One region of the Corynebacterium suranareeae genome, then DNA from elsewhere that is predicted to be linked to it. Evidence: riboswitches for the same ligand, from Rfam matches in the RefSeq annotation. Region 1 holds a riboswitch; each other region holds the start of a gene.
The links. A riboswitch is a leader RNA that binds a small molecule or an ion and turns the genes downstream of it on or off. The one in region 1 is predicted to bind thiamine pyrophosphate.
Positions count from the first base shown of each region.

Region 2: another riboswitch for thiamine pyrophosphate. It lies ahead of thiM (hydroxyethylthiazole kinase); the one in region 1 lies ahead of N24_RS06095 (ECF transporter S component).
Region 3: another riboswitch for thiamine pyrophosphate. It lies ahead of N24_RS10655 (thiamine phosphate synthase); the one in region 1 lies ahead of N24_RS06095 (ECF transporter S component).
Region 4: another riboswitch for thiamine pyrophosphate. It lies ahead of N24_RS04360 (3-oxoacyl-ACP reductase); the one in region 1 lies ahead of N24_RS06095 (ECF transporter S component).

Region 1 covers NZ_AP017369.1:1,267,205-1,275,225, reverse strand. The annotation lists gene N24_RS06105 (energy-coupling factor transporter transmembrane component T family protein) at 1-576, opposite strand, end outside; gene N24_RS06100 (ABC transporter ATP-binding protein) at 573-1,913, opposite strand; gene N24_RS06095 (ECF transporter S component) at 1,914-2,519, opposite strand; TPP riboswitch at 2,510-2,619, opposite strand; gene N24_RS06090 (4-hydroxybenzoate 3-monooxygenase) at 2,906-4,093, shown strand; gene N24_RS06085 (MFS transporter) at 4,109-5,398, shown strand; gene N24_RS06080 (VOC family protein) at 5,465-5,878, opposite strand; gene N24_RS06075 (lipoate--protein ligase family protein) at 6,045-7,103, shown strand; gene N24_RS06070 (MmcQ/YjbR family DNA-binding protein) at 7,109-7,453, shown strand; gene N24_RS06065 (MBL fold metallo-hydrolase) at 7,486-8,021, shown strand, end outside.
Region 2 covers NZ_AP017369.1:1,675,181-1,683,201, forward strand. The annotation lists gene N24_RS07905 (bifunctional hydroxymethylpyrimidine kinase/phosphomethylpyrimidine kinase) at 1-1,753, opposite strand, end outside; gene thiM (hydroxyethylthiazole kinase) at 1,761-2,567, opposite strand; TPP riboswitch at 2,561-2,670, opposite strand; gene N24_RS07915 (NAD(P)/FAD-dependent oxidoreductase) at 3,471-4,874, opposite strand; gene N24_RS07920 (SAM-dependent methyltransferase) at 5,251-6,567, shown strand; gene N24_RS07925 (MFS transporter) at 6,579-7,967, opposite strand.
Region 3 covers NZ_AP017369.1:2,280,316-2,288,336, forward strand. The annotation lists gene N24_RS10640 (S1C family serine protease) at 1-262, opposite strand, end outside; gene N24_RS10645 (iron-siderophore ABC transporter substrate-binding protein) at 791-1,753, shown strand; gene rplS (50S ribosomal protein L19) at 1,990-2,331, opposite strand; TPP riboswitch at 2,601-2,713, shown strand; gene N24_RS10655 (thiamine phosphate synthase) at 2,715-3,380, shown strand; gene thiO (glycine oxidase ThiO) at 3,377-4,501, shown strand; gene thiS (sulfur carrier protein ThiS) at 4,519-4,716, shown strand; gene N24_RS10670 (thiazole synthase) at 4,718-5,500, shown strand; gene N24_RS10675 (ThiF family adenylyltransferase) at 5,502-6,578, shown strand; gene N24_RS10680 (Tex family protein) at 7,117-8,021, opposite strand, start outside.
Region 4 covers NZ_AP017369.1:911,613-919,633, reverse strand. The annotation lists gene N24_RS16440 (LGFP repeat-containing protein) at 1-1,048, opposite strand, end outside; gene N24_RS16330 (hypothetical protein) at 1,339-1,509, shown strand; TPP riboswitch at 1,712-1,819, shown strand; gene N24_RS04360 (3-oxoacyl-ACP reductase) at 1,874-2,629, shown strand; gene N24_RS04355 (LLM class flavin-dependent oxidoreductase) at 2,629-3,987, shown strand; gene N24_RS04350 (thioesterase family protein) at 3,941-4,735, opposite strand; gene N24_RS04345 (YdcF family protein) at 4,757-5,212, opposite strand; gene purE (5-(carboxyamino)imidazole ribonucleotide mutase) at 5,212-5,709, opposite strand; gene N24_RS04335 (hypothetical protein) at 5,778-6,137, opposite strand; gene N24_RS04330 (potassium transporter Kup) at 6,175-8,021, opposite strand, start outside.

The DNA.
Region 1 (8,021 bases):
CCCACGACGAAGCGACAGCACCAACAGCCCAAAAGTCATGGTGAAAAAGTGCTTAATCCGTCCTTGATCAGCGATACCGCGGGCACGTCGTGCACGGGACATGGAATACCAATCTTCACGGAAAAGTGTCATCAAACGGCTTCCCGCCACTGCCCCAATCACAAAACGCTCGGGTAATTTCAGCAGTTGGGCCAGGCCATCGCCGAGATCAGTGGGATCAATTTTGGCGATTAACACAACCACAGGTAGGCCGATGGCAAGGACTCTTAATCCAATTGCAGCTGCCAGCGCTAGCGAATTATCCGTCACGTGAATGAGTAAAAAGCTGAAATACTCTTTGCCTTCTGGTCTTCCATATAGAGCCATGGACAGCGCAGCCACGGGTGCCATGAGAAACAAAGGCCAGCCACGTTTAAGCAACATTTTCCACGTCACACCAGCAAACGGCGCCATGATGATCGTTGCCGCCAGCGCGATTGCCGCCGACATGACATCCACGCTCAACAACAATGGCGTGGTTAATACCATGAGCGCGATGATTCTGGTGACGGGATTGATATTGGCTAGAAGATTCATCGTGTTGTCACCTCAATGTGATGATCGCCCAATGCTGCAATGAAATCTGGATCATGGGTGACAGAGACCACGCTGATGCCAGTTTCGGTCAATTCACGCAGCAATAGCACCAGCTCTGTAAAAGTTTCAGGATCTTGACCAAAGGTTGGCTCATCCAAAATAAGAAGCTTCGGCGCAGCCACCAATGCGGTTGCTACCGACAGTCGACGTTTTTCGCCACCACTTAAAGTAAAAGGATTGGCGTGTTCTAGATGACGCAACCGCAGACGGTCAAGTAATTCCTCAATCCGGTCTCCAGCATCCACTTTCATGATTTTGGGCCCAATTTCCAGCTCATCACGAACGGTGCGGGCAACGAACTGATGCTCAGGATCTTGAAACACCGTGCCAATGCGGGCAGCAAGCTCGGCGGAACGCCACTTGTGCGGCGGATTTTTTAGTCCTTTTCTTAAACCTTCGGAAAGCTCCAGCTGCCCACTTTTAGGCGGAATCAGTCCACCCATCGTCAACGCGAGCGTAGATTTTCCAGCGCCATTGGGCCCAGTGATCACCGTGGAGGCGCCTTCCGGCACCTCAAAACAACGCATGCCGCCCCAGGTACAAAGCAAGTCCTGCGCCCACAAAATCGGATTGCTTTTCGACGGCTGCGCCTTAGGCAACCTACCAACTCTTTGCAACTGCTCAGGCTGGATATCCCGGCCATCAGAAATACTGATAATGCGGTCAATGGTGTTTAACCACAGTTCATGGCGGTGCTCCACCACAATAAGTGTTGCGCCCGTTTCCGCCACTACTCGATCCACAGCTGCGACAACATCACGTTGTCCCTGGGGGTCAAGGTTCGCGGTGGGTTCATCAAGCAAAATTAACCGCGCACCCATCGCAATAACACCAGCTAGCGCCAAGCGTTGTTTTTGGCCTCCCGAAAGATACTTGGTGGGATGGTTAAGAGGGAGATCCAAACCAACTAATTTCAGTGCGCGTTCTACTCGTGGCCAGATTTCCTTGCGCGGGATCTGGAGATTTTCACACCCAAATGCCACATCATCACCGATGCGAGAAGCAATGACTTGGGAATCTGGATCTTGGAGAACTAAACCGATGGAGGGGGCGTCGACAAGCAATTCCCCCATGCTTATGCCCTCGTCGGAGCCGCCGAGGACGCCGGCCAGTGCGGCGAGGAGCGTGGATTTTCCGGCGCCTGACGCGCCGGTAAGAAGTATGCGCTCACCTGGTTTAACCTCAAAGTTAACGTTTTCGAGCGCAGGGTTTTGCCTGGATGCATGGCGGTAGCCAAAGTTGCGCGCCACAACGCGCGTGCCAAGTGTGGTGGTCATTTAAACCTCGCGGCCAGCGGCAAATCGATCCAGTGCACCAGTTCGCGCAAGCGCTTTAACCAAGAACCAGCTGAGCAGTCCAGCCAAAATCGCGCCAGAGATCAACACTGTGACGGAATAGATGACGTTGAAGGACAGGGATTTTGCCAAGTTTCCGTAGAAGAACATCTCAAGGAAAATTGCGCCAACACCGGCACCCATTCCTGCAAACATGGTGGTTGGAAGGCTGTAACGACGGTAGAGGAACAACGCAAAGATAATTTCTGCACCAATGCCTTGCGCAATTCCGGAGTAGATGGTGGAGATACCAAACTGTGAGGCTAGCGCCGCTGAAACACAAGCGGCGACAACTTCCACGAAAATCGCAGCGCCAGGTTTGCGGATTACTAAACCACCCAACACTCCGCCCAACAGCCAAATACCGATGGCAATTCCACCCAAACCAGGAGTTAGAGCGTTAAATGCCGTGGTCCAGGCATAGCCGATGGAGTTCCAGACGATGAAAATCAATCCACACGCGACACCCAAAACGGATGCGATGACAATGTCAATAACACGCCAAGAAGACTTTGGTTGATTAGTTTTTTGCATGGCGGGACTAGCCATTATTTCCTCCCTATCGCCGGCATTATCCGGATCAGGTTCAACGGTCCTGGCTGTGCCAGATCTCAGCCCGGATTTTCACCGAGCACCCGTGTCTATCAAATTAAGTACGCGTTCACACTAGCCTAAACCGGGTGAAAAACCTAGAAACTGGTGAAGAAAAATACATATCCACGCCAAACCCTGAAGCACACCCCTAGCCACACCCTTGTCGAGTGATTTCGGACGCTTTTACGCTGGCTGTGACTTTAACCCCAATTTTTTAACCAGTTCGCAGCGCGAACAAGTTGTCATAGCACGCACCTTCCCATACATTGAGGCCTAAATCACTGTGAGGGAAGTCATTAACTGGGCATCACCCACAGTGGGCACACGAAAAGGAGTTTCCCATGAATCACGTACCAGTGGCCATTATTGGCGCAGGACCCGCAGGGCTAACCCTCGCGCACCTCCTCCATCTTCAAGGTGTGGAATCAATTGTTTTTGAGTCCCGCACCCGCAAAGAAGTAGAAGAAACCGTGAGGGCTGGAATCCTTGAACAAGGCACCTTGAATTTAATGCGGGAAACCGGTGTCGGCGCCCGCATGGAAGCCGAAGCCGACCACGATGAAGCCATCGACATCTCCATCAACAACGAACGCACTCGAATCCCACTAACCGAACTTACGGGACATAAAGTAGCGATCTACCCACAGCATGAATACTTAAAAGATTTCATTGCTAAACGCATCGAAGATGGCGGTGAATTACTCTTTAGCACCACTGTTGATTCCGTAGAAAACTACGAAGGCGACCTAGCGAAAGTTACATACACCGAGGCTGATGGATCATCGACCACCATCACCGCCGATTATGTCATTGCTGCAGATGGATCCAACTCGCCTTACCGCAAACTCATCACCGAAGACGGTGGTGTGCGCGCACGCCACGAGTACCCCTATGCATGGTTTGGCATCTTGGTCGAAGCACCAAAAACCCAAAAAGAACTCATCTACGCAACCCACCCAGAAGGCTTTGCCTTAATTTCTACCCGCACCGATGAGATCCAGCGCTACTACTTACAGTGCAACCCCGACGACACCCCTGATATGTGGTCTGATGATCGTATCTGGGAGCAACTCCACCTACGCGCAGACTCCCCCAGCATTACCGTTTCTGAGGGACGCATCTTTGACAAAGCAGTACTTCGCTTCCGTTCTGCAGTTACCGAACCAATGCAAAAGGGACGACTGTTCCTCGCAGGCGATGCCGCACACACCGTGCCGCCAACCGGCGCTAAGGGCCTTAACTTGGCAGTAGCTGATGTTGCAGTTCTTGCCCCAGCGCTAGTTCGCGCGTTGAAGAAAAAGGACACCGGACTGCTAGACAGCTACACCTCCCTGGCAGTCCCCCGCATTTGGAAAGCACAACACTTCTCCTACTGGATGAGCTCCATGCTGCACGCTGTTCCTGGCGAAGATCACTTTGCCACCCAGCGCCGATTTGCTGAACTGCGCTCCGTTTTAGAATCCCAATCAGGCCAACGCTATCTCGCTGAGCAGTACGTTGGACGCGACCTACCAAAATTCGAGGTATAAACACCCGTGACAACAATTTCTGCAAACCACACGACAAAAACCAAAAGTGTCGGAACAGTCCTCGCACTTTTATGGTTCGCAATCGTCCTCGACGGCTTCGACCTTGTCGTACTAGGTGCAACAATCCCGTCCATGCTGGAAGATCCCGCGTGGGATCTCACCGCAGGACAAGCCACACAGATTTCCACCATTGGTCTTATCGGAATGACCATCGGCGCGTTGACCATCGGATTCCTAACTGACCGTCTAGGACGTCGACGTGTGATGCTGTTTTCCGTAGCAGTGTTTTCTGTATTCACACTTCTACTGGCTTTCACCACCAACGTTCCGCTATTTAGCCTGTGGCGTTTCCTAGCCGGCGTTGGCCTTGGTGGAGCACTTCCCACCGCCATTGCCATGGTGACTGAATTCCGACCAGGCTCAAAGGCCGGATCTGCATCTACCACGCTCATGACCGGCTACCACGTTGGAGCTGTAGCCACCGCTTTCCTCGGCATGTTCCTCATCGAAGGCTTTGGATGGCACTCCATGTTTATCACCGGTGCAGTCCCAGGGCTTATTCTTTTACCTCTACTGTTCTTCTTCCTCCCGGAATCCCCGCAATATCTTAAAGTTTCTGGCCGGATGGATGAAGCCCAAGCTGTCGCAACTTCATATGGCCTGAGTCTTGAAGATGATCTAGACCGGGAGCACGAAGCCGAGCTCGCTGAATCTTCATCACTATCTTCCCTTTTCAAGCCATCGTTCCGTCGAAACACGCTGGCAATTTGGGGCACCTCATTCATGGGTCTTCTCCTTGTCTACGGTTTGAATACTTGGTTGCCACAAATCATGCGCCAAGCCGACTACGACATGGGCAATTCACTCGGCTTCCTCATGGTGTTGAACATCGGTGCTGTGATCGGCCTTTATGTTGCAGGACGATTTGCCGATAAGAACTCCCCTCGCAAGACTGCACTGGTGTGGTTCGTCTTCTCTGCTGTATTCCTTGCCCTACTTGCAGTTCGCATGCCGCTAGTTGGACTTTATGGAATCGTGCTACTCACAGGCATCTTTGTGTTCAGCTCACAGGTTCTAATCTACGCATTCGTCGGTGAAAACCACCCAGCCAAAATGCGCGCAACCGCAATGGGATTCTCTGCAGGAATTGGCCGCCTCGGTGCGATTTCCGGCCCGTTGCTCGGTGGCCTTCTAGTTAGTGTCAACCTTGCTTATCCTTGGGGCTTCTTCGCATTCGCAGGAGTTGGACTGCTGGGAGCCTTGATCTTCTCAACATCTAAGACTCTTAGGCACCGGGAAGACTAAAAAATAAAGAAACTAAAAGTTCGTTGTTCGTTTCAGGTAGTGAAAAAACAACGAACTTTTTCTCATTTATTCAGCTGAAATACTCCACATCACGCCATACTTATCAAAAACCTGGCCATAAGAGCCACCCCATGGAGCTTGCTCAAACTTCATGGTCTCCTCACCGCCAGCTGCCACAAACTTGTTGATCTTCTCCCGGCCGTCTTCCACCGACTCTGCGTTGTACAACATGGAATACGCGGTATCCCGGATCGGGTACTCCCCATCCATAGAATCACCACCCGAGATCAGCCCGCCGTTAGGTAAAGAAAGTACGCCGTGCGCCAACGCATCCGCCGGAGGATCAAAAGGCATCCCCTCCATTGGAGTCTGCCCGTACGTCATCAAATTTAGCTCGCCGCCAAAAACATCTTGCCAATGTTTCAAAGCTTCTGCCGTGTTGCCGTTGAATGTGATGTAGGTGGAAATCGTGCCGGCCATGGGTTTCTCCCTAATGAGAAGTTTTCGGAATTTTCCACCCGCCAGCCTACACGTCTATGGCGCGGATCACAGATCCGCTTGCTTTTGCTTTTCGACGCCCGCCTGCGGCGGGTGGGGCGTGGCGGAGGGGCGCGTCGAAAAACAAAAAGCGGTTATTGTGGGGCGCATGAATAACCATTTTGAGCTTAAAGTACCTGGTGGAAAACTTGTTGTCGTTGATGTTGCAACGGATTTGGACACAATCGCCGAGGTGAAGATTTCCGGTGATTTCTTCATTGATCCCGATGAGGCATTTTTCGCTCTGGGTGAGGCGTTAAAAGGGTCCTCTGTTGGTGACCACACAGATCGCTTGCAAGCAAAAATGGATGCAGCGCTGGCAGAATTTCCTGGTGTTGAGCTTCATGGTTTCAGCACTGCAGATATTGCGTTGGCTGTTCGTCGAGCTGTTACTGGCGCGAAGGATTTTACTGACTTTGACTGGGAGATCCTCCACCCTGGCGTATTGCCAACGCCGCTCAATGTCGCATTAGATGAACTCATTTTGTATCAAGTCTCCAGTGGTCAGCGCGGCCCCACCATGCGCATTTGGGATTGGGATGATCGTGCGACGGTGATTGGCAGCTTCCAGTCATATGTCAACGAAATCAACCAAGAAGGCGTTGATGAACATGGTGTGACCGTGGTTCGGCGTATGTCTGGTGGCGGTGCCATGTTCATGGAGGGTGGAAACTGCATCACGTATTCGCTCTACGCACCTGAATCGCTTGTTGCCGGATTAAGCTATGAACAATCTTATGAGTATTTGGACCGATGGGTGTTGGCCGCGCTGAAAGAACATGGCGTTGATGCGTGGTACGTTCCAATCAATGACATCACCTCAACCGGTGGAAAAATTGGTGGTGCAGCCCAAAAACGACGTGGCGGCGCAGTCCTTCATCACGTGACCATGTCCTACGATATTGACGCCGACATGATGACCCAAGTGCTACGCATTGGCAAGGTTAAAATTTCTGACAAGGGTTTGCGCAGCGCCAAAAAGCGTGTTGATCCCTTACGCCGACAAACCGGAGCTTCACGTGATCAGATCATCAATACATTAAAGTCTACTTTTAGCTCAAGGTACGGCGCTAAGGAAGTTGAACTCAGTGATGAAGATTTCGCCTCCGCCCATGATCTTGTGAAAACCAAATACGCCACCGAAGAATGGACGAAGCGGGTTCAATAACCTTCATGGATCTCCACCACATTGCAGCCAGGCATGCTCAGACTCTTCCTTTAAGCACTAAGGAATTCCCCTTTGGCCCTGAGCACGAAGTATACAAAGTGCGGGGAAAAGTGTTCTTGCTGCTCACCATCTTAAAAGGGAAGCCGATCATCACTTTAAAATCCGATCCAGAAATCGGAGCATCCTTGCGCAGTGGATTCCCCACAATCGAACCTGGATATCACATGAATAAAGTGCATTGGTTAAGTATCAGCGCAGGTGAGCGCATCACTGTTGATCTGATTGAGGGCCTGGTGGAGGAATCTTATCAATTGGTGGTATCCACATTGCCGGCCTCCAAACGCCCTTAAACTATGGCTTAGCAGGTGGCATGATGGGGGATATGAAAATCACTCGTCACATCCACGCTTGCGTAGAGATCGAGCACGAAGGCCACCGCATAGTTATTGATCCAGGAACTTTTGGAGCACCAAATCTAGATGGCGCCACCATCTTGGTCACCCATAACCATGCTGATCATGTGGACCCGGACTTGTTGAAACCAGGCATGACCATTTACGCACCAAAATCAGTAGCGCACGCCATTCCTGTGGAATGCCACATCGTCGAACACGGGCGAAACTTTACTGTCGGACCTTTTTCAGTTGAGGTTCTTGGCTCTGAACACGCAATGCTTACTCACTCCATGCCGATTGCCGAGAACGTCGGTTACCTGATTAACGGCAGGGTTCTTCACCCAGGCGATACCTTCCAGCCCATTAAAGACGTGGAACTGGCATTGGTTCCAGTCAATGGACCATGGGTGAAAATGCTAGATGTGGAAGGCTACCTGAAAAAATTCCCACCACAGCGTTTTATCGGAATCCACGATGGCATTGCCAACGAACGGGGCTTGGCGATCAACAAGAAGTTCTTAAC
Region 2 (8,021 bases), 410 kb from region 1:
ACGCTCTGGAGTATTGGGCAAGATATTGTGCATCTTGGTCAATGTAGAAATCGAACTCTGGGCGCCGGAGGGTGCCGTCGCCAAGCATGGTGATGAAGTCTGAACTGTTGATGCCCGCGATGATATCGCCGCTTGCTTCCCACAGCGCGCGCGTGAATGGCCCGGCAGGTTCGATGCGTGGAGCTGGGCTTTTAACCGTCGATGGGGCAACGAAACTCGTTGCTGTTTGCCCATCTAGGCGCGGCGCTAAAAGGTGATCCCAGGGAGTGGTCTCAGCAGCTGAGAGCATGCGGCGAGTGAGGTGCCCGTGATCGACTGGTCCGTTTCCCGTGCCGACGTGGAGCTGGTCGGCGTGGCGCAGGGCTTCATTAAGCCAGCGTGTGGACCACTCAAGGGCTTTTTCAACGCTCTCACCGGTGGCAATTCGGGTGGCAAGAGCAGCGGACAGGGAACATCCGGTGCCGTGGGAATTGGTGGTGTTGACGCGCAAGTTTTCCACCTGGAATACCGAGCCATCTGGGCGAACGACTGCGTTATCTGCCAAAGCGCCAGTCAAATGCCCACCCTTGACGATAACGATGGTGTCATGCTCAGCAGCAAATGCTTGAGCCTGAGCAATTGCCTGATCCATCGTTGTGGCCGGCTGGCTATCGCACAATACGGCGAGCTCTGGGATGTTTGGGGTAACAACATCCACGTGGGCAGCCAGGCGACGCAAAGATTCTTCAGCACTGGCATCAAGCAACCGGTCACCGCTGGTTGCGATCATCACCGGATCAAGCACCACCGGGCCGTGCTCACGGGAGCCCAACCAATGTGCCACCAGATCTACCGTGTCAGCAGAACCCAACATGCCGAGCTTGATGGCGTCGACCGTGACATCGGAAAAGACTGCATCAAGTTGTTCTTCCAAGAAAGTCAAGGGAGGAGTATGGATTGTGTTGACGCCGTGAGTATTTTGGGCAACCAACGAGGTGACCACACACATGCCATATCCACCACCTGCGGCAATAGATTTCAGGTCAGCTTGAATGCCTGCACCGCCTGTGGGGTCAGTGCCTGCAATAGATAGCACGCGTGGGGTAGAGGGGACGTCCACAAAAGCTCCTTGGAAAGCAGTTAGTAATTGGGAAGCGGCAACTGCAGGATCTGCAGCGGTCATAATTTCAGACACCACACATAGGCCGTCAATGTCAGTACCTGCAAGTTCAGCAGCATTGTCCAGCCCCACGCCTCCAATGGCAACAGACGCAATGCCGTGAGCTTTCGCCAGGGTTGAGATCTCCGCGATGCCTTCAACACCGAGTGCTGGTGCCGCATCTGGTTTGGTAGCTGTAGAAGTCACGGGACCGATGCCAATCACATCGGGCAATGCCACATCAGCGGCTGCACATTGCGCAATCACCGTGCGCAGCTGATCTAAGTTTTCAATGCTCAACCCCAACTCAAGATTGGCGGGAAGCTGCCTTCGTGCCTGAATATAAGGTGTATCGCCTTGGCCAATGTGCAGATGAAGCCCCAGCTCAACCGCAATATCAAGGTAATCATTAACCACAAGCGATACCCCGCGGGCGTCACAGATTTCTTTTAGCTCCACAGCTGCTGCACGAACATCTTGTTTAGGGGAGTTTTTATCACGCAATTGCACCACGGATACCCCGCCTGAAATCGCGGCGTCCACGATTCCGGCAACGTTATCCGGCCCACCACCAAGATGCGGATCTGTCACAAGGTATAAAGAAAAATCAGTCACGGAAATCTTAAGCCTCACGCACATCAATCAACGAAGCCACGGTCTGCGCATCGACCTCATACAAGGCATCAATAAACGCAACCGCGAAACTTCCTGGTGCTGTGGCTTTCTGCGCAGCGATCTGGCCAGCTGCTCCAATGTGGGCGTGTGCCGCCAACACAGCATCATGCTCTGAAATCGATGAACCTACCACAGCACCCAAATAGGCGGCCGTTAAAGCGCCCAACGAACAACCCGTGCCAATCACCAGCTGCAACATGGGATCCCCAGAGCGCAACCATGTCACCCGGTCACCAGAAACAATAAGGTCCTGCTCCCCAGAAACCGCCACAACACCACCGGTGCGATTGGCCAACTGATGCGCCGCATGCAGCGCTGCTTCCACCGAATCGGTCGCGTCTACGCCGCGCCCACCAGCACCCAGACCGGCAAGCGCCACGATTTCTGACGCGTTTCCACGAATTGCGGCTGGCTGCTTATCGACGATTCCCTCCGCATACTTAGTCCTCTCCGACAATCCACCCACAGCAACGGGATCCAGCACCCACGGTGTCCCAGCTTTTAGTGCGCCCTCAATGGCATTGGTCATTCCTTGGTACTGCTCAGTAGAGGGAGTACCTGCATTAATGAGCACTCCGTTTGCGATCGCGGCGAATTCTGCTGATTCAGCTGGAGTATCAACCATCGCAGGGGTAGCTCCCGCAGCAAGCAATACATTCGCGGTGACCTGCATGACCACAGAGTTGGTTAAACACTGAACAAGAGGAGTGTTTTGTCGAACAAGAGTTAAAGAATCCAAAAATGAGTTAGCCACTTTAAAGGCCATCCCTTCGCTAGTACGAGCTAGAGCAGGTTCAACGGGTGTTTTCTCAGCCTCTGGAAATTAAAATCCAGCAACGGCACCCCGTGCCTGCTAATCAGCCTAGCAAAGTGGACGTGTGTACTTTTCCACAGGGGCGGAGGGGCCGGCGGGTAACTCATAAGCGACAATGTGTTTGAATATTCACTACAAACTTGAGATTTCCGATGGATTGTGGTGGATTGTTGCATGTAACCATCCGTTAAATGCAAAGTTTTGTTCGAATTAAAGGGGTGATGTCCTGTTTGTGGTGAGTTCTTGATCAGCACACCTTCAGGTTTCACATTTCCTCACGCGCACCGAAATGATGCGGCCGATATAAACCGGACTTGGGTTAACTCGGCAAACCAGACCAATGCGCGTTAGCGTTTATCGCTTGTTTAAGGCTTCGAGTTTTTCAGATGAACTATGGTGTGCATGAAGCCCTGAAAACCCGTTAGAAGCGCTTCTGGGGAGGTATGACTTTTCAGGTGTCGCACCAAAATGTGAGTGCGACCAAATCAGGAGACCCAGAATCTGCAAAAACTTAAATGTTGGGTCTCTGTGTTTGGTAATGAGAGCGATACGCCAAACCAGGAGACCCACAAACGTCGAAAACGTGATTTCTGGGTCTCTGTGTTTGGTCTCACGCCGTCTCATGCCGCCAAGTGCACGAACATCAAAATCCACACCGGGGCATACAGCTATTTCAGCACTAATCTGGCTCACGTCGGGATCGGATTTCACGTCTTTCTAACAAACACCGAAATGATGAGCGCACAGTTTCGCGTATGGGCACCTAAAAGATCGCCTTCTACAACAAAAGCGTGACTCCCCGTTAAGGAAGTCACGCTCGTTGCTTACTACAGAAAAGTAGACTTACTTTCCGCCGAAACGCTGGTTGTCGCGCAGCTCGATTGGGAGATCTGCAGCGGCCTCTTCCAGCTCGTGTGCGTACTTAAGCATGGCAGTACGGGAGTGAAGCTGCTGGCGAGTGGTGGCCAGGTTCCAACGCTTACGGGACATAGCGTTAAGTCCCCAGCTGATGCCGGAAACGAAACGGTTGCGGAAGCCCACGAGGAACATGATGTGAACAGCCAACCACAGGATCCATCCGATGAAACCGGTGACCTCAACCTTGCCCATCTTCACCACAGCGGAAAAGCGGGAAATGGTTGCCATGGAGCCCTTATCGAAGTAATCGAAAGCTTCGCGCTCAGTGTTGGAGCGGCCTTCGACCTCAGCTGCGATCTGCTCTGCAACATACTCACCACTCTGGATTGCTACCTGAGCAACACCAGGGAGGTTGTTGTAGTTCATCATGTCACCAACAACGAAGACGTTCTTGTGCTCGCCCACAGACAGGTCATCGTTGACCATCACGCGACCTGCGCGGTCAGTCTCAACGCCGGTTTGCTCTGCAATGAGCTTGCCCAGTGGGGAAGCAGCCACACCAGCGGACCAAATCTTGCAGAAGGACTCAATGGTGTGCTCTTCGCCGTCTTTGGTCTTGTAGGTAACCGAGGTGGCATCCACGTTGGTGACCATTGCGTTCAGGCGAACGTTAACACCGATCTTTTCCAGGGTGCGCTGAGCGTTACGGCCGAGACGCTTACCGAATGGAGGAAGAACCTGTGGTGCACCATCAAGCAAGATGATCTTTGCGGAGTTGGTGTTGAAGTTCTTGTACTCACCAGCAAGGGTGCGGTGTGCCATTTCAGCCAACTGACCTGCAAGCTCAACGCCGGTTGGACCAGCACCAACAACAACGAAGGTGAGCAGACGCTCACGCTCAGCAGGATCTTCACAGATCTCAGCACGCTCGAAAGCGCCAATGATACGAGCGCGCAGCTCTAGAGCATCATCGATGGACTTCATGCCTGGAGCGAACTCAGCGAAGTGATCGTTACCAAAGTAGGATTGGCCTGCACCAGCACCAACAACCAGGGAGTCATACTCGAAGACGCGGGTGAACTCACCGAGGGTAGCGGTCACGGTCTGGGACTCGACATTGATGTCGGTGACCTCACCCTTGATGACGTTGACGTTTTCCTGGGAGCCCAGGATCTGTCGGGTTGAAGGTGCAATTTCACCAGAGGACAAGATGCCAGTTGCTACTTGGTACAGCAGTGGCTGGAAGAGGTGGTGATTTGTGCGGTCAATCAGAGTGACATCGACGTCTGCCTTGGCCAGGTTTTTAGCAGCAAAAAGGCCACCAAAACCGGAGCCGATGACGACGACGTGGTGACGGCCGCCTTCGGGGCGGGTTGGGTTAACTGACATATTTGTCAAAGTCTCCTGATCGTGGATCTTAAAGCTTGTGCGGTCTGCAGTGAAAGGCGTGCAGCCGTTTAAGCGTTGTCGTGTTAAGCACGTGTACGCGTTAAACAATAGTACTTCCTACAGAAACAAACAGGATCGGGTCATGCTTTTCTGTCCGTTCGGAGAAAATCTTGCCGAATTCGCGCCCACTTTCAATAAGTATGCACGTTGGTATGGCATATGTCACGTCAAATGTCAGAACTTTTTATTTGAGTCCGATTTATTGCGTTTCGACGCGCCTGCACCGCCTAATCAACACACGCAAGTACACTGCTTCTAGCAGCTAAATCCGCCGAAGATTTTCTTGGCTTTGATCCACTGGAGGTGCATAAAACGTATGGCAGAGGCACGTTTGCGCCATCTTGAACCCATTGACGTGGAAGAGTGGCCTGGGGTGGCGTCAGTGCCTAACCTTGCGTTTTCAGGGGCGCGCGCAAGGCAAGCGGAATATCGCTTCGCTAAGGCGTGTAGCAACGCTGGCCTAGTTTTACTGGGCGATGACCCAGATCTCATAATCGATCATGAGGAATTATTTTCACGTTTAGCAGCATCCGGGTGGCTCGGCTTAGCTGAAAGCTACATGGCAGGCGAGTGGCGCAGCGACAAGCTTGCCGACGTTTTGACCGCCCTTTTGGGGACTGGATTCAAACCCCGCGGCAAACTGTCGAGCGCATTCACCTTGCCAGGTCACGCCGTTGATACTGGTGGTGCATTACCTAATGAGCTTATTCGGCTAAGTTCTGGCGATGGGATGAGTGCCTTCGGTGGAATTTTTGCCTCTGGTGTTCCCACCACTTTGCGTACTGCAGTAAAAAGCTACGTGCCAGGTGCTGGCAAAAATAGAGAACCTGCATCACACTTTGTCGATATCACGAAAATCTCTGAACCGGTAGCCGTGGAACGTGAAGATTTAGGCGAAGCTCAACGTCGTGCAGCGTCATACTTGCTTGACTGTGCCAAGGTGAAGGCAGGAAGCCACGTATTGGAGTTTCCCAGCAGTGGTGGTGCTCTTGCTATTTTGGCAGCACGCCGACAAGCCACAGTAGATTCATTAACGGCGGATCCAGCACAAGTAGCTAGTTTGGAAGAAACATTCGTGCTTGCTGGAGTGGAAGAAGATATCCACATTGAGGTGATTCCACAAGCAATACCCACTCAGCGTGAATGGGGCGGGGCATATGACTCGATTGTCTCCATGGAAAAACTTGAAGTGGTAGGCAAGCATGGTTCCAAACGGTTTATCAAAGCAATAGACCGCATGTTAGCCACCGGTGGGAATGTCGCCTTCCAGTCTTTAGTTGCCACCGACCAATGGGGTCCGGTGAGTACTGAGGCGATTTCTATGCTCAAGGCATATATCTGGCCGGCTCTGCACTATCCGACCGTTGATGAAGTACATCAGTTGGTTGATCGTGAATCCTCATTGCGCGTTGTTAAAGAAACTCACTTTAACGGACACTATCTAAAAAGCATCCAATTACAACGTGAAGTTTTTGAAGGCCAGATACGCGAAGCGGCGGCAGATGGTTTTGATGCCGTCTACCGCCGCATGTGGGTGTTCCACTATGCGCTTATCGAAGCCCTGTTGCGATTGGGTTGCTTGGGTGCTGTGCAATTTGCATTGACGACAAGGAACCGAAGGGGGCGTCGATAAGCAAAAATCTTTTAGACCTCTCGGAGGTCGTGGTTTTTGTTTTCCTTCATGGTTAGCACCGCGATAAACGTAATTGCGGTGACAATGATCAGGTAATAACCAACATAGGCTACTGAATACTCAGCTACCAGCCACGTTGCAATAAACGGGGCAATAGCTGCACCGAGGATCGAAGAAACGTTATAAGCAATTCCTGAGCCAGTGTAGCGCACATTCGTGGGGAAAAGTTCCGGCAAAATAGCAGACATTGGCCCGAAAATGAGACCCATGATGCTCATGCCAGCAAACAGGAAAATAAAGACGGTAGTCTTGGTGGCCGTTTCAGGATCGAGCAACAAGTTAAACACCAACCCAAATCCAAGCAGCAACACCGAAGCCAGGGTGAGCGTGTTTTTACGGCCCCACACATCAGCCAACCAGCCGGACACTGGGATCATGATGGCAAAGAACACGATCGTGGCCAGCTGCAACTGGAGGAATTCAAAATATGGGATTGACAGGCCAGTTCCCGCGCTGCGGTTGCCAATTCCATAAGACAAAATCCACGTGGTGACCAAGTAGAACAAAGTGTACGTGGACAACATGATCAAAGTTGCCTGAACGACCGGACCAGGGGAAGTCTTAAACAGCTCTTTCAGTGGGGACTTAACTTTCTTGCCCTGATCTACTGCTTGTTTAAATACCGGAGTCTCCTCCAAGGAGAAACGCACCCACAGGCCAACGGCGATCATAAGGGCAGAAGACAAGAATGGTAGACGCCAGCCCCATGTCATAAACGCGCCTTGAAGATCACCGTCCTCATGAGCAAGGACTCCCACCAGAACCAGCATGAAACCATTAGCCAGGAAGAAACCAAACGGCGCTCCTAGCTGAGGCCACATCGCCGCACGGGCACGGTGAGTATTTTCAGCATTTTCACCAGCTAGCAGTGCTGCGCCAGACCATTCACCACCAAGGCCTAGTCCCTGGCAAAAACGCATCAATGCCAGCAAGGCTGGAGCAATGATGCCTACCTGTCCATACGTTGGCAAGAAGCCAATCAAGATGGTGGCAATACCCATGGTCAACAGTGAGCCAATCAATGTTGCTTTGCGTCCCACACGGTCACCGAAATGACCAAAGAGGATTGATCCCACTGGACGCGCCACAAACGCTAAGCCAAATGTTGCGAATGACGCCAACAAGTTCACTGTTGGATCATCATTGCTCGGGAAGAACAAACTAGGGAAAACAACAACAGCCGCGGCAGCATAGGCGTAAAAATCATAAAACTCGATAGTCGTGCCAATGGTGGAGGCTGCCGCAACCCGACGTTTGGTTTTCTTATCAATCACAAGAGTTGCTGACTGTCCATCAGGGTCAGAGGGATTCAACTCCGTGGTGTGATCAGTTGTGGTCACGCGTTATCGCCTCACACAAAAATTAGATTCCAATAAATACTCCAGTGATATTTC
Region 3 (8,021 bases), 1.0 Mb from region 1:
GTTGTACAACAGCGAGGTCCAAGCATTCAGATGCACCAAGCACTCGCATGCTTGCTTTGTCATCACCATCTGCACCGTACAATCCATCCAAACGGCCAGCACCAACCACCACGTGATTATTTGTAATGGCAATTCCTGACGGATCAATAATAAACCCAGATCCTTGCCAAGCAGATTCTGAAGGATCAAGCGTACCTGGCTCAATAAATGTACCTTGACCTGTGATTTTCACTGTCGCATCTGCCAACGAATCAAAAGTCACAGCATGTTGACTCGCAGCTATTACTCCATCACCGCCATTGCTTGCGGCTTCTAGCGATTCATCGGTCCCGGTTGACGTGGAACAACTTGCGGCCAATAAAGCCAAGACGCTAAGCACCGAACAGCTCGCGTAACTAAACCTTCGGGGAAATATTTTAAGAACCATGATGGGCTCCTTTGTTTGCACCCTGGATCACACGCATATCCAAAGGTGGGTAAATAGGTGCAAGACATTGACCAATCTAAAAAAGTTACAAATGAGGACTCAAACCCTAAGTGCAAAGCCTTTTATGCAAAACCCTTTAACTGACCCTTAAACCAACCCTTTAACTAACCCAGCCCAAAATTCCTACAAAGCACCCAACGATTCACAAAACTTTTTCCTGGAGTAAGTTTCTCCAATTTTACTACTTTTTACCTGGAAAATACATCAACATCATTAGGTATTTCAAGCCAGCACGCACGCTCTACCCAATCGCACACGCTTGCCCGTTTGACAAATATTTTTAGGCTTGGCTAACTTTTCTTTATGCCTAAATCTACGCGGGTGACCCCCACGAGCATCGCACAAGCAAAACTCTCTCGTCGTGCTTTTCTCGGAACGTTGCTGGGGACTACAACGCTCGCTATTGCTGCATGCTCACAAACATCACAATCATCTGAAACATCCCAAGGTCAAACATCGTCAGCTGCAGACAGTCCTTCTGAAGATCAGCGCATTGTCGCTCTCAACACGGGACAATTGGATAACTTGCTGTTGCTAGGAATTACCCCAGTTGGAGTTGCAGCAGCTAAAAATGCCGACCTTATTCCGCAGTTCCTCAGGGATCGTTTCGGTGCAGAGATGGATCTAGATAGCATTGCAGATTGTGGTTTTCGCCAAGATCCAGATATTGAAGCCATTGCAAATCTAAATCCCACTTTGATCTGCGCAAATTCTCGATCCGATGAAGCACTGCTGACCAAACTGCGCGCCATCGCCCCTGTGGTAACCGGCGAAGGTGGTGGTGAAAACTGGAAGCAGGATCTTCTCACCATTGCAGAAGCAGCAAACGTGAAAGACAAAGCCGAAAGTCTCCTGCAAGAGTACGAAGACACCGCAGCTGAGATTGCAGCAAACCAGCCCAGCACGCCACCATCAGTGTCTTTCCTCCGCACAAAGGATGATGCATTCCAGATGTATGGGGCTGAGTCAATGGCAGGTACCGTTGCTGGGGATTGTGGATTCGCTCGCCCAGAAGCCCAACAATTCACCGATCAGGCTGGACAAGACTTATCCGCTGAGCTCATTGCCGAAGCAGACGCCGACTGGTTGTTCTACGGAGTGCAAGACGGAAAATCCAGCCCAGAAGACACCCCTTTGTGGCCCTCACTGAAAGCAGTTCAATCTGGTCAAGCTATCGCCGTGGATTATGATTCCTGGTACATGAACGCCTCACTGGTTTCAGCTGGCATTATTCTTGATGGATTAAAAACTAACGTCGCAGTTTAAGCAGTTAAGCAGCTAAGCAGTTTAAGCAGTTTAAGCAGTTAAGCAGTTAAGCAACTAAGCAGCTAAGCAGCTTAAACCGTTTAAGTACTTCAATTAGCTTAGATCAGACCGCCGGACACACAATGTGTCCGGCTCACATCTCTATCAAAAGCAGAAAACCCCCAACCATTCACTAAAAGTGAACGATCAGGGGCTAGTCCAAAAGCTAGCAAGTAGCTATAGACCAAACGCTAAAATTAGCGCTTCTCCTTAATACGTGCAGCCTTACCGCGCAGTTCGCGCAGGTAGTACAGCTTCGCACGACGAACATCGCCACGACGGACGACCTCGATCTTCTCGATGTTTGGGGAGTGTACTGGGAAGGTACGCTCAACACCGATACCGAAGGAAACCTTACGTACGGTGAAGGTTTCGCGAACTCCGCCGCCTTGGCGACGAATGACAACACCCTTGAAGAGCTGGGTACGGGTGTTGGTGCCTTCGATAACCTTTACGTGAACGTCGAGGGTATCGCCTGCACGGAATGCAGGAACGTCATCGCGCAGGGATGCTGCGTCAATCTTGTCCAGAATGTTCATTTAAACAATCCTTTTGCTAGTAGGGAAAGAGGACCCTGGCGGCACTTTCCCAGTTTTGGGACGCTCGGCCGGTTCGTATCCGTTTCAATTTTCGAAGCTGTTACTTTCAACCCAACCGAAATCGGGTTTGCACAGTCAACTGGAATATTCTTTCACATCCCCTACCCTATTTTCAAACCTGAATTCCACCCCCCTCATTCGGGTGCCGATTTTCAACGAAGTTTTATCTAATCGTTGACAAAAGTATGTTGTCAGGCTTGACTGGTTGCACATTACCCCACGGGTGCCCAAAGCATTGGGCTGAGATTGTGCGCTGTTGCTGCGCGGGACCGTTCGAACCTGTCTGGTTAGAACCAGCGAAGGAAGCGAGGACTGATTGACCCGTGTATAAAAATCGTTTTGACCTGCGTTGTTATGTCGTAACTGGTGCTGGTTCCGTTGAGGAGATCGTGCACACCGCGTCGCAAGCCGCCTTAGGTGGTGCGGGTGTTATCCAGGTACGTTCAAAACCGATTTCGCCAGAGGCGATGAGAGAGCTAGCGGCCAAGGTCGCGGTCGAGGTTGCGCGGTGCAACCCTAAAACGCGTGTGCTTATCGACGACCACCTCGACGTTGCTATTTCCTTAATGCGTGAGGGTTTACCGATTCACGGTGTGCATCTTGGACAAGATGATGTCTCGGTTTTTCAAGCTCGTGAGTTGTTAGGTTCTGATGCGATTATTGGATTGACTACTGGCACAGCAGAGCTGGTGACTGCAGCTAATGAGGCTGCCCATGTGTTGGATTACATCGGTGCTGGCCCGTTTAGAAAAACCCCAACGAAGGACTCTGGTCGCCCACCCATTGGTCTTGATGGCTATCCCCCATTGGTGAAGTTGTCGGCGCTGCCGGTCGTGGCTATCGGTGATGTCACCCCTGATGATGTCCGCGATCTCAGCGCTACCGGCGTGGCGGGTGTTGCGATGGTTCGGGCCTTTTCACAATCTGATAATCCGCAAAAAGTCGCGCATGAAGTGCTGGAAAATTTTGAGGCGGGAAGGGCCTTATGACTAAGAGCGCAATTGTCATTGGTGGCGGAATCATCGGCTTGACCACATGTTTTGAATTCCAAGAGGCGGGTTTTCAAGTCACGTTGATTGATCCTGATCCAATTTCTGGGGCAACCCACCATGCTGGCGGAATGTTAGCCCCTACTGCTGAGGTGCAGTATCAGCAGCAGGATTTGATTCAGTTGATGAAAGAATCGGCAAGGCTTTATCCCGATTTGCTCGAGCGGGTCTCCAAATACACAGACCTTCCCACCGGCTACCGCACAGAGGGCACGCTGTTGGTGGGTGCGGATCGCACGGATGGTCTGCATGTTGCTGAGCTCATCAAATACATGCACTTGATGGATCTTCCCGTGGATTTTTTAACTACTCGTCAGGCTAGATCCGCGGAACCAGCATTGTCACCCCGAATTTCCAAAGTGGTCAACATTGATGGTGATCACCAGGTTGCTCCTCGTTTGTATGCCCGGGCGTTATTGGACGCAATTCTGCAGCGGGGTGCAGAGCACATCGCCGACACTGTGATCTCTATTGATGGCCACGACCCCTGCTTGACCGTAACCATGGGTTCGGGGGTGAGGGTGGCGTCGAAAAGCGTTGTTGTTTTAGCGGCAGGCCTAGGCGCCGCACGCATTCCTGGGTGGTTTGAGGGCGCAAACCCGCTGCAGTTGCGGCCGGTGTACGGCGATATTATTCGCGTTCGGGTGCCGGAGAAGTTGCAGCCGATGGTGAGCAAAGTGATTCGCGGATTTGTGGAGGATCGGCAGGTTTATATCATTCCCCGCGATGATGGCACGTTAGCTATTGGTGCGACCAGCCGTGAAGACCACCCGCATCCTAAAACTGGCTCGGTTTATGATCTCCTCCGCGATGCCACCCGTCTGGTTCCAGGTATTGAGGAAACTGAATTCCTCGAAGTCACTTGTGGTGCCCGCCCGGGAACTCCCGATGATATTCCATATTTGGGATGGGTGGGTTCCAACGTCATTGTGTCAACAGGCTATTTCCGCCACGGCATTTTACTGGCGGCTCTCGGTGCGCGCGCTGCCGTAGATCTGGCCACCAAGAAGCCCGTGTTCCCCACTCTTGATGTGTGCGATCCTTTTCGCCACCGCACTTAAAAAGGACTTTCTTTAAGATGATCAATTTTACTTTCAATGGCACCTCTATGCATTGTGCGGAGCTTTCCGTGGAGCAATTGGTAAAACAAGAAATCGGCCATGACACCGGAGTCGCAGTGGCTATCAATGCGGCTGTGGTCCCCAGGTCACAGTGGTCACGCATGATCAGCAATGAAGATTCCGTCGAAATTCTCACCGCAATCCAGGGAGGTTAAAATGCTGCACATTGCTGATAGAACTTTTGATTCTCACCTCATCATGGGCACCGGTGGCGCAACCTCACAGGCGTTGCTGGAGGAATCCCTTGTTGCCAGTGGAACCCAATTGACCACCGTGGCGATGCGCCGCCATCAAGCCAGCGCTGAAGGTGGCGAATCCATTTTTGACATGCTGCGCCGTTTAGGAATCGCCCTTTTACCCAATACAGCAGGCTGTCGCACTGCCCGCGATGCGGTACTCACCGCCCAACTTGCCCGAGAAGCACTTGGCACAAACTGGGTAAAAGTGGAGGTCATCGCCGATGAACACACACTATTGCCAGACACTGTTGAGCTTTTAGATGCCTGTGAACTCCTCGTCCAGGATGGCTTCACTGTCCTTGCTTATACCTCTGACGATCCCATCACCGCTAGCCGTTTAGAAGACTGTGGCGTTGCAGCTGTCATGCCGTTGGGCTCCCCCATCGGAACCGGACTTGGAATACTCAACCCACACAACATTGAATTAATCTGCAGTCGAGCAAGCGTGCCCGTCATTCTCGATGCCGGTGTCGGCACTGCCTCAGATGCCACCCTAGCCATGGAACTAGGCTGCGACGGAGTGCTGCTAGCCTCTGCGATTAACCGCGCACAAAATCCAGTAGCAATGGCTGAAGCAATGTTCCGCGCTGTTGAAGCTGGCCGATTAGCCGCCCAAGCCGGAAGAATCCCCCAACGCCAACACGCTGTTGCATCCTCTAGTTTCGAGGGTCTCGCGTCTTGGGCTGAGCAGGTGCTTTAAAATGTCACAACTTCCAGATATTGAACTTCATCGAACTGCCCGACAGCTAGCATTGCCTGGCTATGGCATCGAACAACAAACAATACTGCATAATGCCCACGTTCTCGTCATTGGCGCAGGCGGTTTGGGCTGCCCAGCCATGCAGTCGCTCGCCTCAGCAGGTGTTGGAACCATCACGGTTATCGATGATGACACAGTAGATATTTCCAATATCCACCGTCAGATCCTGTTCGGGGCAAGTGATGTCGGGCAGTCTAAAGTCTCCGTTGCAGCCAGGTGCCTCAAAGAGCTCCAACCAAGCATCACCGTCAACGCCCTGAATCAGCGAATCACTCCAGAAAACGCCTGCGCACTGGTCGCTTCAGTCGATCTTGTCCTAGACGGATCCGATTCATTCAGCACCAAGTACCTCGTATCCGACGCCGCTGAAATCACCGGAACCCCACTTATTTGGGCAACTGTGCTGCGTTTTCACGGCGAACTCGCACTCTTCCACTCAGGGCCTAACAACCGCGGCGTCGGTCTTCGCGACGTCTTCCCCGAACAACCATCAGCAGATTTCGTCCCCGATTGCGCCACCGCTGGAGTCCTCGGCGCCACCACCGCGACCATCGGAGCACTCATGGCCACACATGCCATCGGATTTCTCACAAAGATCGGCGACGTCCAACCAGGAGTCCTCCTTTCCTACGACGCATTCCCCGCCACCACACGCAGCTTCCGCGTCTCCGCCGACCCCGCGCGCCCACTGGTCACCGAGCTCCGCAGCTCCTACGAGGCAGCAAGGCCCGAAACAACAACGCTTATCGACGCCACCCTCAACCATCTCCTCACCGCCCTCGACATCCGCGAACCTCATGAAGTCCTCCTCAAAGACCTCCCCGAGGGCGCAACCTCACTCAAACTGCCCTTAAGCCAGATCAACTCCGAAGACGATGTGGTGGAAGCTCTTTCAGGTCTTGACCAGGACATTTTGGTTTATTGTGCCTCCGGAAAACGCAGCGCCGACTTCATAACCAAGTACTCCCACCTAGGCCATAGGTTCATAAATCTGCCTGGTGGAGTCAACGCGTTGTAGCCTGCCCGGCAGCTTTATAACCAAACATACGTGCCAAACTTTCAGGTTTTTCAAGATTCTTGGCACCGATGTTTGGTGTCTTTCGGCACTGCTTAAAGCCAGAAACTACGTGAGGCGTTTATCGCCCGCTTAAGGCCCCAAGATTTTCGCACAAGTATTTGTATGGATCAGGCTCTAAAAACCTCTTAGAAGCGCTGCTGGGGAGGTGTGACCTTTAGGGTTAGAGGCCGAAATTTGAGAGCGACCAAACCAGGAGACCCAGAATCTTCAAAAACTTAAATGTTGGGTCTCTGTGTTTGGTAATGAGCTCGATCCACCAAACCAGGAGACCCACAAACGTCGAAAAAGTGATTTCTGGGTCTCCTGGTTTGGTCTTATGCCGTCTTATGCTGCCAAGCACGCGAACAGCTATTTCAGCACTAATTTGACCCAAGCCGGGTCTTAGAAGCGCGTCTGGGGAGGCATGACTTTGGGGTCCAAGGCCAAACCAGTGTGCCCACAATCTTCAAAAATCGATTTACTGAGCACGCCAGTTTGGTTAGCCACCGAGGCCGGCGCGTCGTAAAGCATCTGCCATGGAACCACCTGCGGGCTTGGAGGAGCGCTGCTGCTTTTTCGCTGGTCGGTGTTCTTTCTTTTTCTGTGGTGCTGGGGCACCTGGCTCATCGGTCATGCGCAGCGAGAGTCCAATGCGTTTGCGGTCCACATCGACTTCCATGACTTTTACCTTCACCACTTGACCCGAGCGGACGACTTCGTGTGGGTTGGAGATGAACTTGTCGCTCATTGCGGAAACGTGCACGAGGCCGTCTTGGTGAACTCCGACATCCACGAAGGCTCCAAAGGCTGCAACGTTGGTGACGGTGCCTTCGAGGATCATGCCGGGTTTGAGGTCGGAAATTTTCTCAATGCCCTCTTTGAAGCTGGCTGTTTTGAACTCGGGGCGTGGGTCTCGGCCGGGTTTGTCCAGCTCAGAGATGATGTCGGTGACGGTTGGGATGCCAAATCGTTCATCCGCGAAATCGGCAGGATTCAGTTTTGACAGCACGGCTGTGTTTCCAATCAACCCTGTCACATCCAATCCGGTTGCTTTCGCGATTTCGCGGACAACGGGATAGGCCTCGGGGTGAACAGCAGATGCATCAAGTGGATCGGTGGATCCTGAAATGCGGAGGAAGCCGGCACATTGTTCAAAAGCTTTTGGTCCGAGGCGGGGAACCTTGTTGAGTTCCTTGCGGGAGGAAAAGCCACCGTTTTCGTTGCGGTAAGCCACAATATTATTTGCCAAGGTGGAGGTCACTCCAGCAACTCGGGTGAGCAGCGGAGCAGATGCGGTGTTGAGGTTGACACCGACTGCGTTCACGGCGTCTTCGACAACTCCGTCGAGGGTTTTAGCCAGCGCAATCTGGTTAACGTCATGTTGGTATTGGCCCACACCAATGG
Region 4 (8,021 bases), 360 kb from region 1:
TAAAACGCCCAATATTTAGTCGAGCACCATTCCATTTCTCCCCTGTAATATCATAGTCTTTCGACGGGATCTTTAATGTGAAAGTAGTCGCCTGAAGATAATATGTACCGCGCGTTTCCGGTATCGGGCCACTCGAAACACTTGCAGCCGTATTCGTGCCTCCGTTCGCCGTATAAAGTTTCCCATCCGGCACCGTCGGATCAATCTGCCACTTTCGATCCTCTTTAAGCTCGTAGTTTTGCTGGAACACTCTAGATGGGAATGTCAAACTTTCAATAGTAAGTTCAACTTTGTGAAGCCTACGCTGGGTCAACGTGTGCTTAATCGAATAAGAAAACTCCTTTGACCACTCAGGAATACCATCTACAGCCTTACCCACACATGTATCAATATTTTTCCTCACCGAGTATGCACTCAACCGTATAGCTGGGCTGGCATCAACAAAGCCGATACTGTTGCATTCAACGTCTGGCAAAGCACGAGCTTGTGGAGCAAGTGAACTCGATGAAGTCGTCACAAGCATTTCCCTAGTTGGCGCATAAAAATGACTCTCTCCACCATCCAGAGAGATAGTCGCACCCTGGTTATCACAGTAAAAATCAACTGGCGCATCCTCGCGGCCAAGTCGTTGAAGAATCAACCCCACAACATCCATACACGCATAATTCTTCGAACCCGAATCTGAAGGTAGGAATATCTGCCCACCTTCGTAATTCTGCCACTTCCCTGTCGAATCGGAAGTAAAGCCACCCGTGGGATAACCATACAAGCCATCTATTCCACCAGAGGTCATCCACATGCTCTCAAAATCACCATAGACTTCCCATGCCCCGAAGCTGGGATGCCAATAGATAACTCCATTATGAAAAACAGAAAAACGGCCAACCCCATCTGAAGCTACTGCTTCATCCGCGATAGGGAAACCAAGTACACTGTTAGGACCACCCAGCGCAAGCCAACGATCCAAAATCAGCCCATTAATACTAGCAACCTGGAACCCCTCCAAAACCGGGCTGCGATACACTCGCCCACCCTGGAACGTCTGCACCCCCTGTAATAAGCAGTGCTGTGGCAATAACACCTACAGCCTTGGGAAACAGTTTCATTCACATATTCCTGTCGTCTCTACATAATGTGAACAAACTGACCCTAACCTGAAAACATCATTAGTTCTGCGGGTAAAACAGATATTCGTGGATTTTCACCCCCGTTATAGACATGGCAAACATCACATAAAAAGATAACTTTTGGCTACTGACTTTTATGCCTATTCAGGGTATTTAAGCGACCCCAATACCAAACTAAAGAAGACGGTGAAACACATGGAAATAGGGCTACATGCATCAAATACTCCACGAACAGCCACCTCAATTTGCACTCGCAAAAATAGCGCAGTCTGGGCTCGACATCGTTCTGCACAAAACTGGCACTATGACCACCAATGGCATCCATGAACTCACCTTGATGCAACAACGCAATCAAGAGCTTGAAGCAAACTTGCTCAGATAGAAAAATGCTTAATCAAGCCCGAGTTTGTCTGCCGAAGCATCCCAACGCAGGATCAACTGGGAAAGACAATCAAGTCGAGGAACTTAAACAAGCAATCGATACGTTGGGAAAAGCTATCGCGCTCATGCGCAAGGATGACACCAACTTAAACGTGGCGGTACCAACTCACCCCACGTGCGACAACAAACTGATACCCTCGGCTACTAGTGACACGGGGTGCAAAAGCACTTTAAAAAAGCTTTCGCTGAGATTACACCCGTCGAACCTGATCCAGTTAGTACTGGCGAAGGGACTGTCGCAAAGCCTACCTACCATGGGATAGGTCTCTTTGCCCTTCGCCCCAACCCAAGAAGGGCGTTTTTTCATGCTTGAATTTTCTGAGCAAATTGTTTTGGTCACCGGCGGTGCACGCGGACTTGGTCGTGCGTTGTCTGAGTCTTTTTTACGCGAGGGTGCTCGTGTTGTGGTGAATTATCACCGTTCGGCTGATGCTGCTGCAGAGTTGGCTGGTGAAAACGCAGTGGCGATTCAGGCTGATGTTCGTGATCGCAGCCAGGTGAAAGGCATGTTTGAGCAGGCCAAGGAACATTTCGGTAGCCCGATCACCACTGTGGTCAACAGCGCTTTGGCGGATTTCAGCTTTGATGGCGATGCGCGCCCCAAGGCAGAAGACATCACGATTGAGCGTTTTGATCAGCAATACACCAGCGCAATCGCGGGCGCGTTGAACACCATTCAGGAGGCGTTGCCTGGTTTTGAGGAGGTGGGAAGTGGTCGTGTGATCAACATCGGCACGAATCTTTTCCAGAATCCGACTGTCCCCTACCACGATTACACCGCTGCGAAGGCTGCACTGTTGTCCCTGACCCGCACATTTGCCAAGGATCTGGGTCCGCGCCACATCACGGTCAACATGGTCAGCGGCGGCCTGCTGCGCACCACCGGCGCCAGCGCCGCCACGCCCGAGGAAGTCTTTGATTTCATCGCCGCAGGCACGCCACTGGGGTCTGTCACGACGCCACAAGAGCTTGCCGACGCCTCCCTCTTCTTCGCCTCTCCCTGGTCACGAGCAGTAACTGGCCAAAACTTGGTCGTCGATGGTGGGTTGGTCTTTAACTGATGAATTCCCAACACATTCACCTCAATCTTTTTGCTTTCGGCGCTGGGCACCATGCGGCGGCGTGGCGGTGTGAGGAGGGAGGCGTCGATAAGCTGGGTCTAATTTCCTGGTGGGAGGAGCTCGCGCGCACCGCTGAGCGCGGCAAGCTGGATGCGGTCTTTTTGGCCGATGGCCAGGCGATTAATCCGGTTGGTTTGGAAAACGGGCCGGGTTGGTTTTTGGAACCGTTGACGGCATTGACTGCGATGGCGCGTGCAACAAACAATATTGGTTTGATCAGCACGATTTCTAGTACGTTTTGGCCTCCCTTTCATGCAGCGCGGATGGTGGCTAGTTTGGATCACATTTCTGGTGGGCGTGCTGGGATCAATGTGGTGACCTCGATGACTGATGCAGAGGCGCGCAATCATGGCATGGATAAGTTGCCGGATCATGATGTTCGCTATGCGCGCGCGGCGGAATTTATCGACACGATCACAGCTTTGTGGGATTCCTGGCCTGTGGAAAGTTTAGTTCGGGATCGCGCTGGAAAATTTGCGGATTCTGCACTGATTAAGCCGATCGATCATGATGGTGAGTTTTTCCAGGTCGCAGGCCCGCTGAATATTCCAAGTACTCCGCAGGGTAGGCCAGTGCTTTTCCAAGCGGGATCCTCACCGCAGGGACGAGAGATCGCGGCACAGTATGCCGAGGCGATTTACTCAGTGGCGTGGGATTTAGGCCAAGCGCAAGATTACCGCTCCGATATTCATGCCCGCGCTGCAGCATTGGGGCGAGAGCCCATGCCGGTGCTTCCTGGTTTGGTGACCTATGTTGGCAAGACCGTGGAAGAAGCGCGTGCAAAGCAGCAGGCTCTCAATGCATTGTTGCCGGTTAAAGACTCACTGAATCAGCTGAGTTTCTTTGTGGGTCAAGACTGCTCGACGTGGGATTTGGATGCTCCTCCCCCACCGTTGCCACCGCTGGAGGAATTTTCCGGGCCGAAGGGGAGGTACGAAACGGTGTTGCGGATCATCGAATCCACCTCACCAACTGTGCGTGAACTTTTAGGTTACCTGGCAGCCGGCGGTGGGCATGCCACATTCATTGGCACGCCGGAAAGCATCGCTGATGAAATCGAACGCTGGATTGACCAAGGCGGTGCCGATGGATTCAACCTCATGCCACCGGTACTACCCCACAGCCTCGATGATTTTGTTGAGCTGGTTGTCCCTGAATTACAGCGACGCGGACGATTCCGCACCGAGTACCAACACAGTACTCTGCGTGGTCACCTGTTTGATACGGATACTTATTCAGTTACTAATTCAGCTACTTGTTCAACTCAGCAATCGGGCGCACTGTCAATGATTGATTAAGTGTTCCCACTGGACCATTGGCATCGTGAATTACTGAGGTTGTAATTCCAATGCCAGTGGGGCCAAACGCCACGCGGGTATTAAACCCGACTTTGGTTCCCACCGGCTGGCGGAATAAGTGGAAGGTTAAATCCACATTCGGGAACATCCACTGTGTAGGGTCTTCCCGAGCTGCCACCCCATTGGCTACATCTAAAAATTTGGAAAACTCAGCTAGTGGTTCCGGATCTTCACCGTGTACTAATGGGATGTCACTTGTCACCCATGCGCGATTTTTTCCAGGAATCTTTCCGGAATCTTCTACACACACGATGCTGTCCATAAACCCGCCAGACCACGGCAGCACAATTTTAGAATCTAAGCACTCCTCCATCGGTGGCATCGCATCGAAAGTATCGCCAGCAATCTCTGCTAAATCTGAGGTTTTTAGCAACCACCCACGTGCACGAATCGTGGCTCGACCATTGATCTCTGCCACCGTTTCCACAAGTTCAATGGTGCGCCCGGGACGAAGGATTGTTGTTTCCAATGAAATATCATCGCGAGCAATCTGGCCTAAGATATCCATGCTGAAACGGCTAAACATCAACACATTGCCCGCGACTTCTTTGCGCCACCGTTCCATATGGTGAATAACCAAACCGGCAACAGGTGCAAGGTGGAGCTCATCATCACGCCACGCGCCACCAGAATATTGCGAGGGAGAATACGTATTGTTTCCACGCGCTAAAAAGTACGCACCTGACATGGGAATACCTCACTTTGTAGATTAGTTGTGTGGAGTTCTCAGCTTGCGCCACAACACCCGGAGAGCAGAATGCGACAACGCTACACACTCCCTCAACGCCATGCCCAATCGCTTGTTTGCTGGGGTGGACGCAGTGACAACTTTAATGGGTATTCCCAAATGCCAGGCCCATAAATAGGTCCGCCAGGCATGGAAACCGCTGGTCACTACAATCCACCGTAGGGTGTCAGGAAACAAAGCGTGGGCGTTTTCCAAATTCTCATTAGTACTAGTGGCCCATGGTTCTTCCACGATATTGGCAACACCGTGGCTTCGAAGATAATCAGCCATGGGTGCAGCTTCACCGAAACCGCTGACCACGACAGGTGAATCCGGGTGCCGGGCTGAAACCTCAATGGCTTTATCCAACCTTGACGCTAATAGATCAGTCACTTGACCATCTACTACCTGCGATCCCAGCACCACGATTGGATTCATTAGCCCAGCAGACGCTTCTTTAGAGCTTCATCCTTGGCTTCAACTTCTTTAGCCATGTTGTCTTGGTAATCGGCCATCTTTGAAATCAAGGAAGTATCCCCCGCACCAAGGATACGAACGGCAAGCAGACCAGCGTTCTTCGCTCCACCAATGGAAACGGTAGCAACGGGAACTCCACCTGGCATCTGGACGATAGAGAGCAAAGAGTCCAACCCATCTAGATCTTTAAGCGCTCGTGGAACACCAATGACAGGAAGAGGTGTAGCCGCAGCAACCATGCCAGGAAGATGTGCTGCTCCACCTGCGCAGGCAATAATCACCTTGACGCCACGCTCATGGGCCGTTTTGGCATAGTTGAGCATCTTTTCAGGAGTGCGGTGTGCAGAAACCACACCGACCTCAAAAGGAATTCCGAATTCTGCAAGAACTTCTGCAGCAGGCGCTACAGTATCCCAATCTGAATCCGAGCCCATGATCAATCCAACTTGAGGTCCCACTATTTTTCTCCTTCAACGCCTAAAAGCTTAACGGTTCATTAGTCTATCGCAGGGTTTTCAGCACTGTTTTAAACACGGATCTGACCATCAAAAGTATTGGAGAAATGCTTAATCGCTGCCATTGCTGTCGCAGTGGGATATTGCGGATGCATCTCTCCGTTCACGGCTTTCACAGACCTCATCAAAGATTCTGCAATCGGTGGAGTAATGGTCTCAAATTTCCATAGATCCACCACCACAAGGCTGATATCTTGGTTACTCATCACCTCTGGGACTTGGCCAAGTGCACTAATGATGGATTTGGTGACCAGTGGTTTGTTCACAGGATGTGGTGCTTTTCCAGTAACGGGGTCTTTCTCGCACTGACACCAACCAACTCCGAGTTCATCCATGACCCAGACCCACTCCACCAAAGGATTCTTCTTCATCGCTTCAGGCTAACTCAGTTGGTGTGATAGCGCCTGGCTAAAGGTGCAGCTCTGTTCCCACCGTGATGGTTTTGCTTGGTTGCAATTTAAATGATTCGGTACGAGACGCCTGGTTACGTTCCATCGATAGATACAAGCGATCCCGCCACCCGGCAACTTTTCCAGAAAGCCTGCTGCGAAGTGTTAAAGCGGAAAGGAAATAGGTGGCGTTATCCCATGTTGGATCGATGGCATGAAGATTCTTCGGCAGATTCTGTTCATCAAAGTAGCCAAGATGTAAATCCACACGAACCACTCTGATTGGGGCGTGGTGGAGCACTTCTATCACTGCGCGTTCCGCCGGTGGCACATGTGGAACGGGTTCTTGGACAATGCGGACAATCACGATCTCTCGGTATAAAAGTTTGAGGTCTTTTACACACCGCACCAATGACAAAGGCACTGTATCGCTGACCGAGTGTGGAAATACTGCAACTTCAGCCACTTTGCGCAACCCAATGTTGTGTGGCTGATCGAGTTTCTCCAAGAATGCAGCCATCGGGACTTCCAACTCTGCACGTCCCTGATTAACGCGACCGCTTCCCCACTGCCAGGTTCGCATCACCACGATCAACACAACAGCGATAAGAAGTGGAAGCCAACCGCCATCGTGGATCTTTGTCGTGTTGGAGGCGAACAATAATAGTTCAGGCACCCCAATGAACAGGATAAACAGCGCTGTTTTCCACCAGGCAGTGTGAGCATAAAGAAGATACAAAACGCTCACCAGCACCAACGTTCCGGTAACAGCCAGGCCATAGGCACTGGCAAGACTTTCGGAATTCTGGAAAACCATCACAACAACCATCACCGACACAAACAGGAAACCATTTACCAACGGCATATAGATCTGGCCCTCCTCTTTACTGGAGGTATGGCGGATGACCATTCGAGGCAGAAGATTCAGGCTCACTGCCTGCTTGGTGAGAGAATACGCTCCTGAAATCACCGCCTGCGATGCAATCACTGTGGCAATCGTTGCCAAAATAACCAACGGAATCCGCAATGCTTCAGGCGCGAGGTAGAACATGGGGTTGCTGACCGCTTCAGGGTGCTTGATCACCAAAGCGCCTTGCCCCAAGTAGGTCAAGATTAACGCAGGCATGACGACGCAAAACCACGCCACTCGAATGGGACGAGCACCAAAATGCCCCATATCTGCATATAGGGCTTCTGCTCCTGTGACGGTTAGTACCACGGCTCCCAGCAAGACGAATGCTTGGAAAGGTTCCTCCGCAATCAAGCGCAGTGCCCACAGTGGAGACAAGCTTTGCAGAATTTCAGGGTGGGACACGATTTGCGGAATTCCCAACACTGCCAAGGTAATAAACCACAACAGCATGATGGGTCCAAAGGCTTTGCCTACTTTTTCAGTACCCAAAGGCTGGATAGCAAAAATAGCTATCAACACTGCCAAAGATAGTGGCAAGATGAAGCGCTCAAAACTTGGCGAGACAACCGTCAACCCTTCTGTTGCGCTAAGAACAGAGATCGCCGGGGTGATCACCACGTCCCCGTAGAACAACGCTGCGCCAAGCATGCCAGCCACCGCCACAGTTTTTCCCCAACGCCTGCGGTTTTTCAGCAATGCCACCAGAGCAAGAATTCCACCCTGTCCCTGGTTGTCAGCACGGGTGACAAGCACAACATATTTGATGGTGACAATCAAAGTGATGGTCCACAACACCATGGAGATGATGCCGTAGACATTTTCTGGCGTGACTTCAACCTTGTTGTGCTCCATGCTAAACGCGGTGTGAAGTGAGTACAGCGGGCTGGTGCCGATATCACCAAATACGACACCTAAGGCGCCGAGAGTTAGTAAGATGTGTCCCGATTTCGGGG